One region of the Sphingomonas sp. J315 genome, then DNA from elsewhere that is predicted to be linked to it. Evidence: riboswitches for the same ligand, from Rfam matches in the RefSeq annotation. Region 1 holds a riboswitch; the other holds the start of a gene.

Region 1 (7,586 bases):
GCCGATGCCGCGCGGGCGATCGGGGCGAACAGCGCGGTGCCGAACATCGCCGCCATTCCGGCCAGCGCGTCGCGTCGGTCTAATCTCATTTTCCCTCACCCTGATGGTCGTGGCTCGCCGCCGCCTCGGGGAGCGGACGCACCCAGATGTTGCGGAACGACACCGGCGAATTGTGATCCTGAAGCTGAATCGGCGCGGCGTCGCCATGCGCCTGATATTTGGCGACCTGTCGCCACACGGTGGTGCCGCGCCAGGGCTGACGGTTCTGCACCAGCACGCCGTTGAGGAAGGCGGTGATATAGGCGGGGCGCAGCAGCTTGCCGTCGGCGGCAAAGCGCGGGCGCTCGAAGATAATGTCGTAGCTCTGCCATTCGCCGGGCGGGCGCGACGGGTTTACCAGCGGCGGCGTGTTGCCATAGATCGCGCCGACCGTGCCGTCGGCATAGGTCGGGTTGTTGTAGCCGTCGAGGATCTGGATCTCGTAGCGCTGCATGAACCAGATGCCGCTGTTGCCGCGATCCTGCGAGCTTCTCTCCGGCGGATTGGGTGAGCGGAATTCGAGATGGAGCTGGACGTCGCCGAAGCTCGCCTTGCTGATCAGCGCATTCTCGCCCCCGCCGCCTGCGCGCGGGCGCGAGGTGACTGCGCCATCGGCGATCGTCCAGGGTGTATGCTGCGCCTGCCAGGCGTCGAGCGAGGTGCCGTCGAACAGGACGACCGCGTCCGACGGGGCACCGCCGGGCAGTGCGGACGGCGTCACCACGATCGGATGGGGCCTGTCGGCGTCGTGTACCTTCCAGCTGGTCCCTGGGATGGTTGGCGTATCGCGAAAGCCCGGCTTGTCCTGCGCCGGGGCGGAGCCGCTCGCAGCAGCCAGTACCAATGCCGCGATGGACAGACTGAGTTTCACGCCCTTCCCCTTCATGCCGCGTCGATCTCGCGATAGGCGGCGATCAGCCGATCTTCGCCAGCGCGGCCTTCAACCGAATTGCCGTGCTCCATGCCGATGACGCCCGCGAACTTCTTTGCGCGCAGCCAGCGAACGATGTTGCGATAGTTGATTTCGCCGGTGCCCGGCTCCTTGCGGCCAGGATTGTCGCCGAACTGGAGATAGGCGATCTCGCTCCAGCAACTGTCCATGGTGCGGATGAGATGTCCGGCCTGGATCTGCTCATGATAGAGGTCGGCGAGGATCTTCACCGCCGGGCTGTCGACCCCGCGCGCGATGGCATAGCCCTGGGGCACCGTCTGCAGGAACACGCCGGGATGGTCGACGAGGGTATTGAGCGGTTCCATCACCATCACCAACCCGTGCGGGGCGACAATGTCGGCGGCACGGCGCATCGTGTCGATCACCCGGCCCGTCTGGATGTCGATCGGCACGCGGCGGTCGAGAAAGCCTGGGACGACCGTCATCCACTTCGCATTGAGGCGCTTGGCGACGTCGATCGACGCGCGGATATCAGCGAGAAACGCCGTGCGATCGCCATCGTCATTCGCCCCGAGCACCGGTCGCGACTGCGCCCATTTGGGCATCGACGCGACGAACACGCCCATCGTCATGCCGCGCTGGTGCAGCACCCTGGCCATCGCGGTTTGCTCTTCGACGGGGCGAGCGGCGGCCTCGTTATCCTCCCAGGCGGTAAAGCCCTGATCGGCGGCAAAGGCGATCTGCTCCAGCCGACTGCCCCGACTCCTGAAGCTACCCTCATGCGGCGCATAGCCGAGCGAGAAGCGCGGCGCATTCGATTGCGTCGCGGCGTGCGCCATCGCCGCCGCACCCGCCGTGGCGGCACCGGCGGCGAGGACGGAGCGCCGCGTCAACTTCACGCCGCTTCACCCGCTAGCTGTGCGCGCGACTTGCCGCGTTCGCGCAGCCAGATGAAGCCGAACACAACGAGCAGGATCGCGGGTAGGATCGCGAGCTTCTGGAACGACACCGAAGCCGCCGCATCTTCGACCGCCAGCTTGGCTGCACCCGTCAGCGCGGCGAATGCCTCCGGCCCGCCCGCGAACTCGATCTTCGCCTGGTCGAACATCGCGCCCAGCTGCGGCAGCACGAAGAAGCTGGCGAGCGCGCCGGCCGATCCGACCAGCCCCATCGCCCACGCCCCGCCGCGCGGATAGCGTTCCGCGACCGAGGCGAGCATCGTCGGCCACATCACGCATACGCCCAGGCCCCAGACGGTAGAGGCGATGATCGCGGCAACCGGCGACTGCGCCTGCGACAGCATGAACAGCCCGATGCCGGCGAGCAAGCTCGACACCCACAGCAGGCCGGGGTTGGAGATCCTGTTCGCCAGCCGCCCCGCGAAATGGCGGAACACGAACATCAGCGCGTTGACGTACACCAGCAGCAGGATGCCGCGCATGCCGACGCGGTTGGACAGGGCGACGTCGATCCACTGGCCGGGCGCGAGTTCGGACGCGGCGGTCAGGAACATCGCGCCGAACCAGATGAAGAAGCTCGGGCGGCGAAACACCTCGCCGATCATCTGGCCGAAGGTCACGCCGCTTTCGCTGCGCAGCGGCGGCGGGAAATTTGTGGTTGCCGCCATCAGGATCGTCGCGGCCGCCGGAATCATCACCAGCGCCATGATCCCCTGCCAGGACAGGGTAGCCGACAGGAAGAAACCGGCCAGGCCACCGATGATGATGCCGCCGGGGAACCAGGCGTGGAGCACATTGAGCCGGTGGGTCGCGTCATCGGGATAGAGTTGCGTCGTCAGCGGGTTGATCGCCGCCTCTGTCAGTCCCCAGCCGATCCCGCTGAGCAGCATCCCGACCCACACGATCGTGTAGATCGTCATGCCGGTCGCCAGATGGCCCGCGGTGACGATCAGCAGCGGCCCGGCGAAGAAGCACAGCCCGGCAGCGACCAGGCAGCGCTTCATGCCGATCTGGTCGAGAAATGCGCTCGCGACGAACAGGGTGATTGCAAAGCTCAGGAATGCCGCGCCCAGGGCGGCGGCGATCAGCTCACCCGCTTGCAACGGCGCGACCGGATCGATCCACTCCGCCTTGAGCCCGCTGGCGATGGCGCCGCGAATGGCGAGCCCCGCCGCCGCGGTAAAAAGCGCCAATATGCCCAGCCAGAACAGCCGCCCCTTATGATATCTCTCGGCCATCGCTGCATCCCCCCCTTTTGTATTTATGCCAGCCCCAGCATCGCCCGGTTGAGCCCCGGATCGCTGCCACCGGCGAAATCGTCGAATGCCTTGTCCGCCTTGCGGATCATGTGCGCGGCGATGAACGGTGCGCCTTCGCGCGCCGTCCTCGGGATGCTTGAGGCAGCTTTCCCGTTCGAGCGCCGCCCAGCAGGCATAGCCACATTGCGTGAGTTCCGAAAAGATTCCGCCGAAATCGACCTGTCCGTCGCCAAGCGACCGACACAACCGGCCTCCGCCATCCAGCGCGCGGCGGAGGGCAAGGTGTCGAACGGCGCAGCATCGCCCATAAACTGTGCGAGGAAAACCGCCGGACCCCTCATGACATCTCCCCCACAGGCACAGCTATTTTGTTTCGGCCTTCAGATAGGCGATCAGCGCGGCCCGACGCGCGGGATCGGCCACCTTCATCACCATCCGCGACCCGGGCACCTTCGTGGTGGGGGCGGCGAGATATTGGTCGAGGGTCTTCGCATCCCAGACAATGCCGGATTGCTTGAGCGCGGGGCTGTAATTAAACCCGGGAGCCGATCCCGCCTTCCGCCCGAACAGCTTGTTGAGATTGGGACCCATCACGCTCTTCCCGCCTGGGGCAAGCGTATGGCAGGCGCGGCACGCGGCAAATGCCTGAGCGCCATCCTGGACTGGACGCGCACGCACGCTCGGAGAACCGGCCGTTAGCGCTACCACGCCACATATTACCGCCACGAGGGGCAGTGCGATGAGAGATTTCACTATCCCCTCCGAGTGTGACAACCAGTCGGCTGACATCGTTGACAGTATCTAAGCGGTTGCCGGTGCCGAGCGCAAGCCTGACGCGCACGGTTCACCGAAATCTATGGGGGAGAAAGCTTTGGGGACCACATTTCCACAGATTTCGCCAATCTGTACCGCAATCTCGCCCGATCGGTACGAGACCAGGCATCGCCACGCCTCCGCGAGACGCGGACGGGCTGCGTACCGTGGTTCGTCGACGCGATGATCGAGAATCATCGCGGTGCGCAGAAATGGACTTCGCTGGAGCCGCTCTGACCCCGGCCCTTGGACAAGTGCATATCGAAGCCCGCTGGCGCGCATCGCTCTCTTGTCTTAGGTCGCCCGCCCAACCATCTGAAACGGAGCCGCGAATGACCCCATCCGCTTTGATCGTCCCAACCTATGGCCAGATGCTGCGCGCACTTTCGGCGTGGCTCGCCAAGGCCGAGGAGCAGGGCTGCGTCACTGAAGCGCTGATGGCGGCACGGCTGGCACCGGACATGTTTCCGCTGGCGACGCAGATCCGCTTTGCCTGTGTCCAGGCACAGGAAGGCGTGTACCGTCTGCGCGGCGAGGCATTTCCCGCGTCGCTCTCCGAACTGCTCGATGAAGGCCGCAACGGGGGCGAACATCCCGGCACCATTGCCGATGCGCGGGCGCGGATTGGTGAGACGCTGGCGCTGCTGGAGCAAGTCGGCAGCGATATGCCCGATATCGACCCCGGCGCCCCCATCGCCCATGCGCTGCCCCAGGGGATGGTGTTCGACCTGACCGCCGAGCAGTTCGTCCGCGACTGGGCGCTGCCGCAATTCTATTTCCACCTGATGACCGCTTATGCGATCCTGCGCGCGCAGGGAGTAGAGTTGGGCAAGGTCGATTATGTCGCACACATGTTCCGCTTCCTGCGCCCGGAAACGATATAAAGAATTCTTTATATAATGCTTGCGGGCGCCTCGAACCGGTCCTAAAGACCCGCTCGAAGCATGGGGGCGACCCCGCGCTTCATGATCGCGCCGGTGCCCCGCAAGGGGCTTAAACGGGAATGCGGTGCGGGCGGTTTTTCGCCCAATTCCGTGGCTGTCCCTGCAACTGTAAGCGGCGAGCGCGATGCACTGGTTCCCCTTCGAGGGAACAGCCACTGGACAATCGTCCGGGAAGGCCGTGCATCCTGCCCTGACCCGCGAGCCAGGAGACCTGCCGGCGCATGGTCGCTCTTGCCTTGGTCCAGGGAATGGCCACGGCACGGTCCTCCGTCTGAGCGACGAACCTAGCGGCGGGGGCCGCTGCGGTGTCGTGCGTCAGGCGATCATGCGCCCGTTTGATGCATTGACGCCCGTCATCCGCCTGCGGATGGCCAGGCCCCTGCCCTCGTTGCTCGGCGCCGGGGGATGTCCCATGTTGAAGTTGCTGTCCGTTTCCACGCTCGCCATCGCTGCGGCGTCGCCCGCCATTGCGGGCGAAACCGCCGTCGCCGAAGTCTCGAGCGAGACCGTCGTCGTCACTGCCTCGCGCTCCGGCGAGGCCGTTCCCATCGAGCAGATCGGCGGATCGGCCACCGTCATCGACGCGCAAGCGCTGGAACAGCGTCAGACACGCAACCTGTCCGATGTGCTGCGGGACGTACCGGGCGTGGCGGTCAGCCGCCAGATCGGCGGGCTGACGCAGATCCGCATTCGCGGGACCGAGGGCAATCATGTCCTGACCCTGATCGACGGGATCGAGGTATCCGACCCGTTCCAGGGCGAGTTCGACTATAGCGGCGTACTGGCCGACAGCGCCGCGCGGGTCGAGGTGCTGCGCGGTCAGCAATCCTCGCTCTATGGGTCCGACGCGATCGGCGGCGTGATCCATTATCTGACGCTGTCGGGTCGCGAGGCACCGGGGTTCAGCGCGCGGATCGAGGGCGGGTCGTTCGGCACCGTCAGCGCGGCGGCACGCGCCGCGGGTGCTTCGGGCAGTTTCGACTATGCGCTGTCGGCAACGGGCTTCATCACCGACGGCACCCCGACGGCGCGCGCCGGCACCCGCAACATCGGGTCGAAAAGCGCAGCGCTGAGCGGGAAGTTCAACTGGACTCCGTCGGACAGCTTCACGCTGACCGGAGTGCTGCGCTACAGCGTGACCGACGCGGATGCCAACAACAGCGACGGGAACCCCGCCAGCCCGACCTTTGGCTATACGATCGACAGCCCCGGCGTGCATTACCGCAACCGTGGCCTTTACGGTCTGCTCAGCGCACAGTTCAGCGCACTAGACGGGCGCTGGACCACGACGCTCTCCGGCCAGTTCGCAGATACCGAGCGGACGATGTTTCGCGCCAATGACGTCGTCGATTTCGGCAATACCGGCCAGCGCTACAAGGGCTCGCTGGTGTCGAGCCTGCGCTTCGGCAGCGACGCGGTCACCCACCGGCTGACCGGCGCGGTCGATCTGGAGCGTGAGGAGTTCCGCAATACCACTCCCGGCACCGGATCGCCGTGGGATGCCTTCACCGGCAAGCGGACCACCGATAATCTCGGACTGGTCGCGCAATATGAACTGACTGCGGGCGATTTCGCAGCAAGTGGCTCGATCCGTCACGACGACAATAACCGCTTCGACGACGCGACAACCTGGCGTGTACAGGGCAGCTATCGCCTGCCCACCGACACGCGCGTGCGCGTCGCTTATGGCACCGGGGTCAAGAATCCCGGCTATTACGAGCTCTATGGCTTCTCTGACGGTGTCTATATCGGCAACCCGAACCTGAAGCCGGAAAAGTCGGAAGGCTGGGAAGCGGGCATCGAGCAAACGCTCGCGGACGATACGGTGACGTTCGGCGCGACCTATTTCGACTCGACGCTCGAGGACGAGATCTACACCACCTACCCCGCCCCGACCTTCGTCGCGACGCCAGCCAACCGCACGACCCTGTCCAAGCAGCATGGCGTCGAGCTGTTCCTCAGCGCACGCCCGATCCCGCAGCTGCGGTTCGACGCGAGCTACACGCATCTCAATGCGGAAGAGAGTGGCGTCGAGGAAGTGCGGCGGCCGGGCGACATCGCCAGCTTCAACGCGACCTACACCAGCAGCGACGAGCGGCTTTCGACCACGCTGACGGTACGGCATAACGGGCGGATGACCGATATCGCCTTCACCGACCCCAGCTATACCCCGGTGCGCGTATCGCTGAAGCCGTTCACGCTGGTGAATTTCAACGTCGCGTTCGAGGTGGTAGAGAAGGTCCAGCTGTTCGGGCGGGTCGAGAACCTGTTCGACGTCGATTACGAAGAGGTGTTCAGCTTCGCGACGCCGGGCGTCGGCGCGTTCGCCGGGGTGCGGGTCAAGCTGTGATGCGGCGCGCCGGCATCGCGCTGGCGATCGCGGGGATGACGCTGCCGGTTTCGGCCGGCAGCGCGCCTCCACCCGTGGCCGGTGCGAAGCCCGCACTGCCAATGCGCGTCATGTCGATCAACCAGTGCACCGACCAGCTGGTGCTGATGCTGCTCCCGCCCGAGCGGATCGCGTCGGTCACCTGGCTGTCGCGCGATCCGCTACTGTCGCTGATGTCGGCGCGCGCGCGCGGCATCGCGGTCAATCGCGGCGAGATCGAGGATGTGGTACGGCAACAGCCCGATCTGATTGTCGCCGACAGCTTTGGGTCGGCGGCGACCCGCGCTGCAC
Region 2 (7,586 bases), 1.3 Mb from region 1:
GGTCATGGCGCTGCCGCCTGCACGCCTGAGCATGCGGCCATGGGCCATTGCACGATGCCAAGCGGCGACGGCGCGGAACACAGCGCTGGCACCGCGATGAAGCATTCGATGCGCGATTTCTCGGTCGCGCCTGACGTTGCCAAGACGCCGACGGTCCAGTCGATCTCGCCGATGCCAGTCGATCGGATGGGCGAACCTGGACAGGGGCTGGACGATGTCGGCCATCGCGTTCTCAATTATCGTGATCTGGTCGCGCTCGATCGAAACCCCGACATTCGCGGCCCTGAGCGCGAAGTGCGCATCCACCTGACCGGCAATATGGAACGCTATATGTGGGCATTCGATGGCGAGAAGCTGTCCGAGGTTGGCGCCCCGATCCCGTTCACCGAAGGCGAACGCGTCCGGGTCACCCTGGTCAACGACACGATGATGACCCACCCGATCCATCTGCACGGACATTTCTTCGAGCTGGTGACGGGGCATGGCGACCATTCGCCGCGCAAGCACACCGTCAACGTTCAGCCTGGCGGCACCGCTGCCTTCGACTTCACCGCCGACGCAGTGGGCGACTGGGCGTTCCACTGCCACATGCTCTATCACATGCATGCCGGGATGATGCAGGTCGTGACCGTGCGCCCGCAGGAGGACGCGGCATGATCGGCAGCCTACTTCTCGCCGGGACCGGCTTTGTTTCTGCCATGGGTCTTGCGCCCGCCGGACAGACGATGCCGCCGATGGCGGCTCCCAAGGCTGAGGCTCAGGCCGCGTCAGCCTGCACGCCAGAGCATGCGGCGATGGGGCATTGCCAGATGCCTGATACCAAGGCGCCGGCGAGCCCCCCCACGAACGACCCGGATTGTCCCCCCGAACACGCAAAAATGGGGCACTGCACACCCAAGGACGCGGCACCGGCAGAGGATGCGGTCGGCACCGACCTGGCGCCGGGCACTGGCCCGGCACCCGCCCCCGTCGCGGCGAACTATGCCGACCGCGTCTGGGGCCGCGAGGCGATGCAGCCGACCCGCGACGACCTGCGCCGCCATCACGGTGGCGGCACGTTCAGCAAGGTGACGATCGATCTGGCCGAGCTGACCATCGCCAAGGGACATGAAGGATATCGTTTCGAGACCGACGCATGGTTCGGCGGTGACATCAACCGCCTCGCGTTGAAGGCTGAAGGCGAAGGCACCTTTGGCGAGGCGATCGAAGGCGTTGATTTCAAGGCGCTCTACTCACGCGCGATCGGCCCCTATTTCAATCTTCAGGGCGGTCTGAGACAGGAGATTGGTCATGGTCCCGACCGGACCCATGCCGTGATCGGCATCGAAGGGCTCGCGCCCTATTGGTTTGAGGTCGATGCCTATCTGTCGCTCTCGACACAGGGGGAACTGCGCGCCAGTGCGTCGGCGGAATATGACCAGCGTCTGACCCAGCGCCTGATCCTTCAGCCGAAGATCGAGTTCGAGCTATCGGCACAGGACATCCCGGCGCTCGGCATCGGGGGCGGGTTCTCGAGCGCCGAGGCGGGGCTCCGTCTGCGCTACGAGATCGCGCGCGAGTTCGCGCCCTATGTAGGCATCGTGCATGAGCGAAAGTTTGGACGAACCGCATCCTTCGCGCGTGCGTCCGGCGAGGATACGCATGCGACCAGTCTCGTCCTGGGGGTCCGTGCCTGGTTCTGAAGGTTATAGGTGCAGGGCTGAAGATGGTGGCGCATGCGCATAGCGCGGTTCAGGAGGTCTGATGCTCTACCTAGCAATCAAGGCGGCGATTTCCGGCGTGCTCATCGCGCTCGTCTCGGAGATCGCCCGCCGCTCCCCCGGCTTCGGCGCGCTGGTCGCGTCGCTGCCGCTGGTCTCTGTCCTCGGCATGATCTGGCTCTGGCGCGACAAACCCGACATAACGCTGATGGCCGATCACGCACTCGCGACCTTCTGGTATGTGCTTCCCAGCCTGCCGATGTTCTTGGTGATCCCACTGTTACTCAAGCGTGGCGTCGGTTTCTTGCCGTCGCTCGCAGCCGGATGCGTGCTGACGGTGCTGCTCTATGCGGGGATGACGGTTGTGCTGGGACGATTCGGGGTCCGGCTTTAAGGCGGCTACTTCATGACCTCGCGATGCCAGATTAGCGAATCCAGCTTACCGGTTCGAGGCAATGTATATTGAGCAAGCGCATAAGCCTTGGTCGCCACCCCGAATCCACCTGACCTCTAGCGACCGATGGTCGGAGATAACCTCTAGCAGTTGAGCGGATTGAAACGCAGAAATCCACTAGCCTCTTGGCGGGGATCTACCCACTGTCCGCGCAAGTCACGCGATGGCTGCTTTCGTGGTTCGTCCTGCCAAAAGCCGCCAGACCGCTTACGGCCCACATCCCGCCGTTCGCTACCCCTGCCGGGCGATGGCCGAAAATGGGCCGCAACCGGACTGGCGGCTTGTGGCCGCCGGAGCGGCATAAGCAGACATCGTAGCGGGTGGTGCGCGTACAACTCGAATTAGGCCGTCAGCAGCCTGTCTATTTTCGGGTACGGCAGTGGGCAAAGCCGACGCACGTAAGCCGATTGCGCCAGAACTCCGTTTCTGAACACTGCCGTCTTCCGCTCGATCATCACCTCGCAGTGGGTCTGCGGTCCGAGAGCATGGCTCTCGATCTCGCCCCGATTGCGGACCATGTCGTTGGTCGACCCTTGTGCGTCACGCTCTCGACCGGCCGCACCCGTCGATATGTCAATCATCAATTCCCGCATGACAATCGCCGCGCAGCACAATCTCATAACGATATAAAGATATCTTTATATCAGGATTGACAGCGTAGTTTCGATTGTGTTGAAAGGGCGCGTCGAGGTTCCCCGCCTCAGGCACGACGGCGGGGCTAAGACGGGAAGCCGGTGATGTCCTTCTGGGCAGATTCCGGCGCTGCCCCCGCAACTGTAAGCGGCGAGTGGCGGTTCCATTTTGTGCCACTGAGCGTCCGCAAGACGCTCGGGAAGGCCGGAACCACCGCGACGACCCGTGAGCCAGGAGACCTGCCTCCGACGCGATAACGTTCCTCGGACGGGGGTGTCTCCGGTGGATCGCGCTTGACGCAGGGCTTGCGGCTGTCCGCCGTCGCCTGTCCATCGTGCGCGTTCTTCCTTCGGCCCTCCTGCCCGCACATGCAGTTTGGGGTACCGACCATGACCGACAGCGCCTTCACCTTCACGCTCAAGAGCATTCCGTTCGACGAAGAGTATCGGCCGGCCGACAATACGCGGATCACGACCAACTTCGCCAATCTGGCGCGGGGTGAGCGCCGTGAGGAAAATCTGCGCAACACGCTGCGCATGATCGACAACCGCTTCAATTCACTGGTGCACTGGGACAATCCGGCGGGCGATCGCTACGCGCTCGAGCTCACCATCATCACCGCCGAGATGCATGTCGCCGCCAACGGCGCTCAGGATGCGTTCCCGCTGATCGAGATCCTCAGGACCACGATCATCGACAAGAAGACCAGAGCGCGGATGGACGGCATCGTCGGGAACAATTTTTCCTCCTACATCCGCGATTACGACTTCAGCGTCGTGCTGCCCGAACATAGCAAGGCGCATCCCAACTCGGGCACGCCAGAAGGGTTCGGCGACCTTCACGGCAATCTGTTCAAGCATTTCCTGAAGTCGGAAGCGTATCGCGCAACGTTCAGCAAGCCGCCTGTGATCTGTCTCAGCGTGTCGAGCAACAAGACCTATCAGCGTACCGGCAACGAGCACCCGATCCTGGGCTTTGAATATGAGAATGACGAGTTCTCGGCGACCGACGACTATTTCGCGAAGATGGGGATGAAGGTCCGCTACTTCATGCCGCGCAACAGCGCCGCGCCCTTCGCCTTCTACCATATCGGCGACCTGCTGGGCGACTATACCAACCTCGAGCTGGTCAGCACGATTGCGACGATGGACACGTTCCAGCGCATCTATCGCCCCGAGATCTACAACGCCAATTCGGTAGCGGCGGAACAGTATCGGCCTAGCCTGAAATACCAGGACTATTCGCTGACCCGCATCGTCTATGACCGCGAGGAGCGTAGCCGGCTCGCGTTTGAACAGGGCAAGTTCGCCGAAGAGCGGTTCATCAAGCCCTATCGCGCAGCGCTTGAACAATGGTCGGCCAGTTTCGCCGCCTGATCTCCCCTGAATTCAAAGGTATTTTCGAACATGACGATGTTGTTGCCCACGACGACCGCGGGCAGTCTGCCCAAGCCCTCCTGGCTCGCTGAGCCCGAGAAGCTGTGGGCCGCGTGGAAGCATGAAGGCGAAGAACTTGTCGCCGCCAAGCAGGACGCGCTGCGCCTTGCGGTCGATGATCAGAAAAAGGCGGGTATCGACATCGTCGGCGATGGCGAACAGACGCGCCAGCATTTTGTCACCACCTTCATCGAGCATCTGGAAGGCGTCGATTGGGAAAAGAAGCAGGTCATGCGCATCCGCAACCGCTACGACGCCAGCGTGCCGTCGGTGGTGGGCGCGGTGTCGCGGCCCAGGTCGGTGTTCGTCGAGGATGCCAAGTACCTGCGCGCGCAGACCGACGGGCCGATCAAATGGACGCTGCCCGGTCCGATGACGATGATCGATACGTTGTACGACGATCACTATAAGAGCCGTGAGAAGCTCGCCTGGGAATTCGCCTGCATCCTCAACGAAGAGGCGAAGGAGCTGGAAGCCGCAGGCGTCGATATTGTCCAGTTCGACGAACCGGCGTTCAACGTCTTTTTCGACGAGGCGAACGACTGGGGCATCAAGACTCTGGAGCGCGCCGCCGAGGGGCTGAAGTGTGAGACCGCGGTCCACATCTGCTATGGCTATGGCATCAAGGCTAACACCGACTGGAAGAAGACGCTCGGCTCCGAATGGCGGCAATATGAGGAAATCTTCCCCAATTTGCAGAAGTCGACGATCGATATCGTCAGCCTCGAATGCCAGTGTTCGCGCGTACCGATGGACCTGATCGAGCTCATTCGCGGCAAGAAGGTGATGGTCGGCGCGATCGACGTGGCGACCGACACGGTCGAGACGCCCGAAGAGGTCGCGGCGACGCTGCGCAACGCGTTGCGCTTCGTCGATGCCGACAAGCTCATCCCCGCCACCAACTGCGGCATGGCGCCGCTGTCGCGTGCGGTTGCGAACGGCAAGCTGAGGGCGCTGGGTGCGGGTGCGGAGATCGTCCGCAAGGAACTGGCGGCGTAAGCAAAAATCGGGTCCGGCGATGCCCACACGGCATCGCCGGACGGCGTATCCGGGCGCGGTCGCGTGCTCGATTCAGGAATATTCGATGAACGCTCTTCTGCGCCGCCCGCGGCTCGATCCCTATATCTTCGCGATCATGGCGATGGTCGCGGTGGCCGCGATCATTCCCGCGCGGGGCGTCGGGAAAGAGGTGCTTGATCATGTCGTGCACGCCGCGATCGCGCTGCTGTTCTTCATCTATGGCGCGAAGATTTCGCGGCAGGCGATCTGGCAGGGCATCGCCCATTGGCGCCTGCAGGGTCTGGTCTTTGCCACCACCTTCCTCGCCTTCCCGGTGATCGGGTTCGCGTTGATCGCTCTGGCGGGGGGCGTTCTGGATAGCGGGCTGGTCACCGGCCTGATGTTCCTGTGCCTGTTGCCCTCCACGGTGCAATCGTCGATCGCGCTGACCTCAATCGCGCGCGGCAATGTCCCGGCGGCGCTGTGCTGCGCGTCGCTGTCGAACCTAGCCGGGGTGGTGATCACGCCTGTGCTCGCGGCACTGCTGCTGACCACCAATAGCGGCGGCATTTCGCTCGACGCGGTGCGCGAGATCGCGCTGCAGATCCTGCTGCCCTTCATCATCGGCCAGTTGGCGCGCCCGCTGGTCGGCGACTGGTTCACCCGCCAGAAGACGCTGACGATGCTGGTCGATCGCGGATCGATCCTGCTGGTCGTCTATGCGGCGTTCAGCGCGGGCGTGGTCGCGGGCATCTGGAGCAAGGTGACGCCGCAGAGCATTGCGCTGGTCATCCTGCTCGATCTGCTGCTGCTGTCGATCGCCCTCGTCTTCACGACTGCGGCCGCTCGCCTGTCGCGCCTGCCGGTCGAGGATGAAGTCACGATCGCGTTCTGTGGATCGCAAAAGAGCATGGCGAGCGGACTGCCGATGGCGAACATCCTCTTTCCGGCCAGCACTGTTGGCCTGATCGTCCTGCCGCTGATGCTGTACCACCAGATGCAGCTGATGATCTGCGCCGCGCTCGCCCGGCGCTACAGCCTGCGCCCCGAACAAGCCGTGCCGATGGTCACAGCCGCGGCATGACCCCGATTCATCCAGCCGTCAGTCAAGGATCAAACCCTATGACCATCCTCCGCGATATCGACGACGACAGCGATCTGCGCCAGCTGTTCGGCCGGTTCCCGACCGGCGTCACGGCATTGTGCGCGATGAATGGGGACCAGCCGATCGGCATGACCGCAAGCGCCTTCGTGGCGATCTCGCTCAAGCCCGCATTGGTCTCGGTGTGCATCAAGCACGGGTCGTGGACCTGGCAGCAATTGCGCGGGTGCGACCGGATCGGAATCTCATTTCTGGGCCACGGGCACGCCGCAGTCGCGCGTCAGCTATCGCAGCGCAGCGACGACCGGTTTGAGGGGCTGGATTATGACGTGACCACCAACGGCGGGCTGTTCCTCGCCGGTGCGACAGCCTGGCTCGAATGCGCACTCGAGCGGGAGATACCTGCCGGAGACCACGACATCGTCCTGTTTCGCCTTCATCGCGCATCGGTGGCCAACGCGGTCATGCCTCTCGTCTTCCACTCCAGCGACTTCCACACTCTTGCGCCCGTCGATCAGATGCACTGTTCATTGCCATCTTCAGGGCTCAAGGTCGGAGCCGCTGCCTCGGCAGCGTGCGCAGATCGATGAGCAGCGACCTCGCCGCCGTTGCGCCCGGTACCGTCCAGTTGATCGATATGATCTTCCCCGGCGATGCCAACCATCACGGCACGCTGTTCGGCGGCGTGGCGCTCGCACATATGGACAAGGTGGCGTTTCTTGCCGCCACACGTCATGGCCGCGCACCGTTCGTTACCGCAGCATCGGACAAGATCGATTTCAGGGCACCGGGACGCATCGGCGAGATGGTCGAGGCCACCGGTCGCGTGGTTCGTGTCGGCAACAGTTCGCTCGATGTGGAGGTCGAACTCGTTGCCGAAGCCCTGGTTACTGGTGAGCGACGCACCTGCGCGAGCGGGCGCTTTGCGATGGTCGCGGTAAAGACGGCCGAAACGGTCCTGCCGCTCCCGCCGCTCGACCTGACTGCTTCTGCGCCAAACGACGATCTCTTGCGGATGGTCGAGATCGTATTCCCACCGCAGACCAACCATTATGGTACGCTCTACGGCGGCGACGCGCTCAAGATGATGGGCAAGGCGGCGTTTATCGCCGCGACCCGGCGCGCGCGCGCGGTGATGGTCGTGGCGGCGTCGGACAAGATTGAATTCGAGTCTCCCATCCGTGAAGGTGAGTTGGTCGAACTCGCAGCCAGACCGGTTGGTACCGGCCGCACGTCGGTGCAAATCGCTGTGGACCTGTGGG

What was found. A riboswitch is a leader RNA that binds a small molecule or an ion and turns the genes downstream of it on or off. The one in region 1 is predicted to bind cobalamin.
Region 2: it holds a riboswitch for cobalamin, as region 1 does, so the genes downstream of both, LRS08_RS07870 (DUF1852 domain-containing protein) here and LRS08_RS01260 (TonB-dependent receptor plug domain-containing protein) in region 1, are expected to answer to the same signal.

Annotation. Positions count from the first base shown of each region.
Region 1 is NZ_CP088296.1:224,256-231,841, forward strand. It holds gene LRS08_RS01225 (gluconate 2-dehydrogenase subunit 3 family protein) at 1-89, opposite strand, end outside; gene LRS08_RS01230 (DUF1080 domain-containing protein) at 86-910, opposite strand; gene LRS08_RS01235 (hydroxypyruvate isomerase family protein) at 922-1,830, opposite strand; gene LRS08_RS01240 (MFS transporter) at 1,827-3,128, opposite strand; partial or broken gene LRS08_RS01245 (sugar phosphate isomerase/epimerase) at 3,152-3,413, opposite strand; gene LRS08_RS01250 (c-type cytochrome) at 3,513-3,938, opposite strand; gene LRS08_RS01255 (DUF1993 family protein) at 4,295-4,846, shown strand; cobalamin riboswitch at 4,921-5,140, shown strand; gene LRS08_RS01260 (TonB-dependent receptor plug domain-containing protein) at 5,319-7,256, shown strand; gene LRS08_RS01265 (ABC transporter substrate-binding protein) at 7,256-7,586, shown strand, end outside.
Region 2 is NZ_CP088296.1:1,545,344-1,552,929, forward strand. It holds gene LRS08_RS07855 (copper resistance system multicopper oxidase) at 1-657, shown strand, start outside; gene LRS08_RS07860 (copper resistance protein B) at 654-1,682, shown strand; gene LRS08_RS07865 (DUF3147 family protein) at 1,744-2,094, shown strand; cobalamin riboswitch at 2,826-3,049, shown strand; gene LRS08_RS07870 (DUF1852 domain-containing protein) at 3,177-4,163, shown strand; gene LRS08_RS07875 (methionine synthase) at 4,194-5,222, shown strand; gene LRS08_RS07880 (bile acid:sodium symporter family protein) at 5,308-6,306, shown strand; gene LRS08_RS07885 (flavin reductase family protein) at 6,345-6,914, shown strand; gene LRS08_RS07890 (acyl-CoA thioesterase) at 6,911-7,586, shown strand, end outside.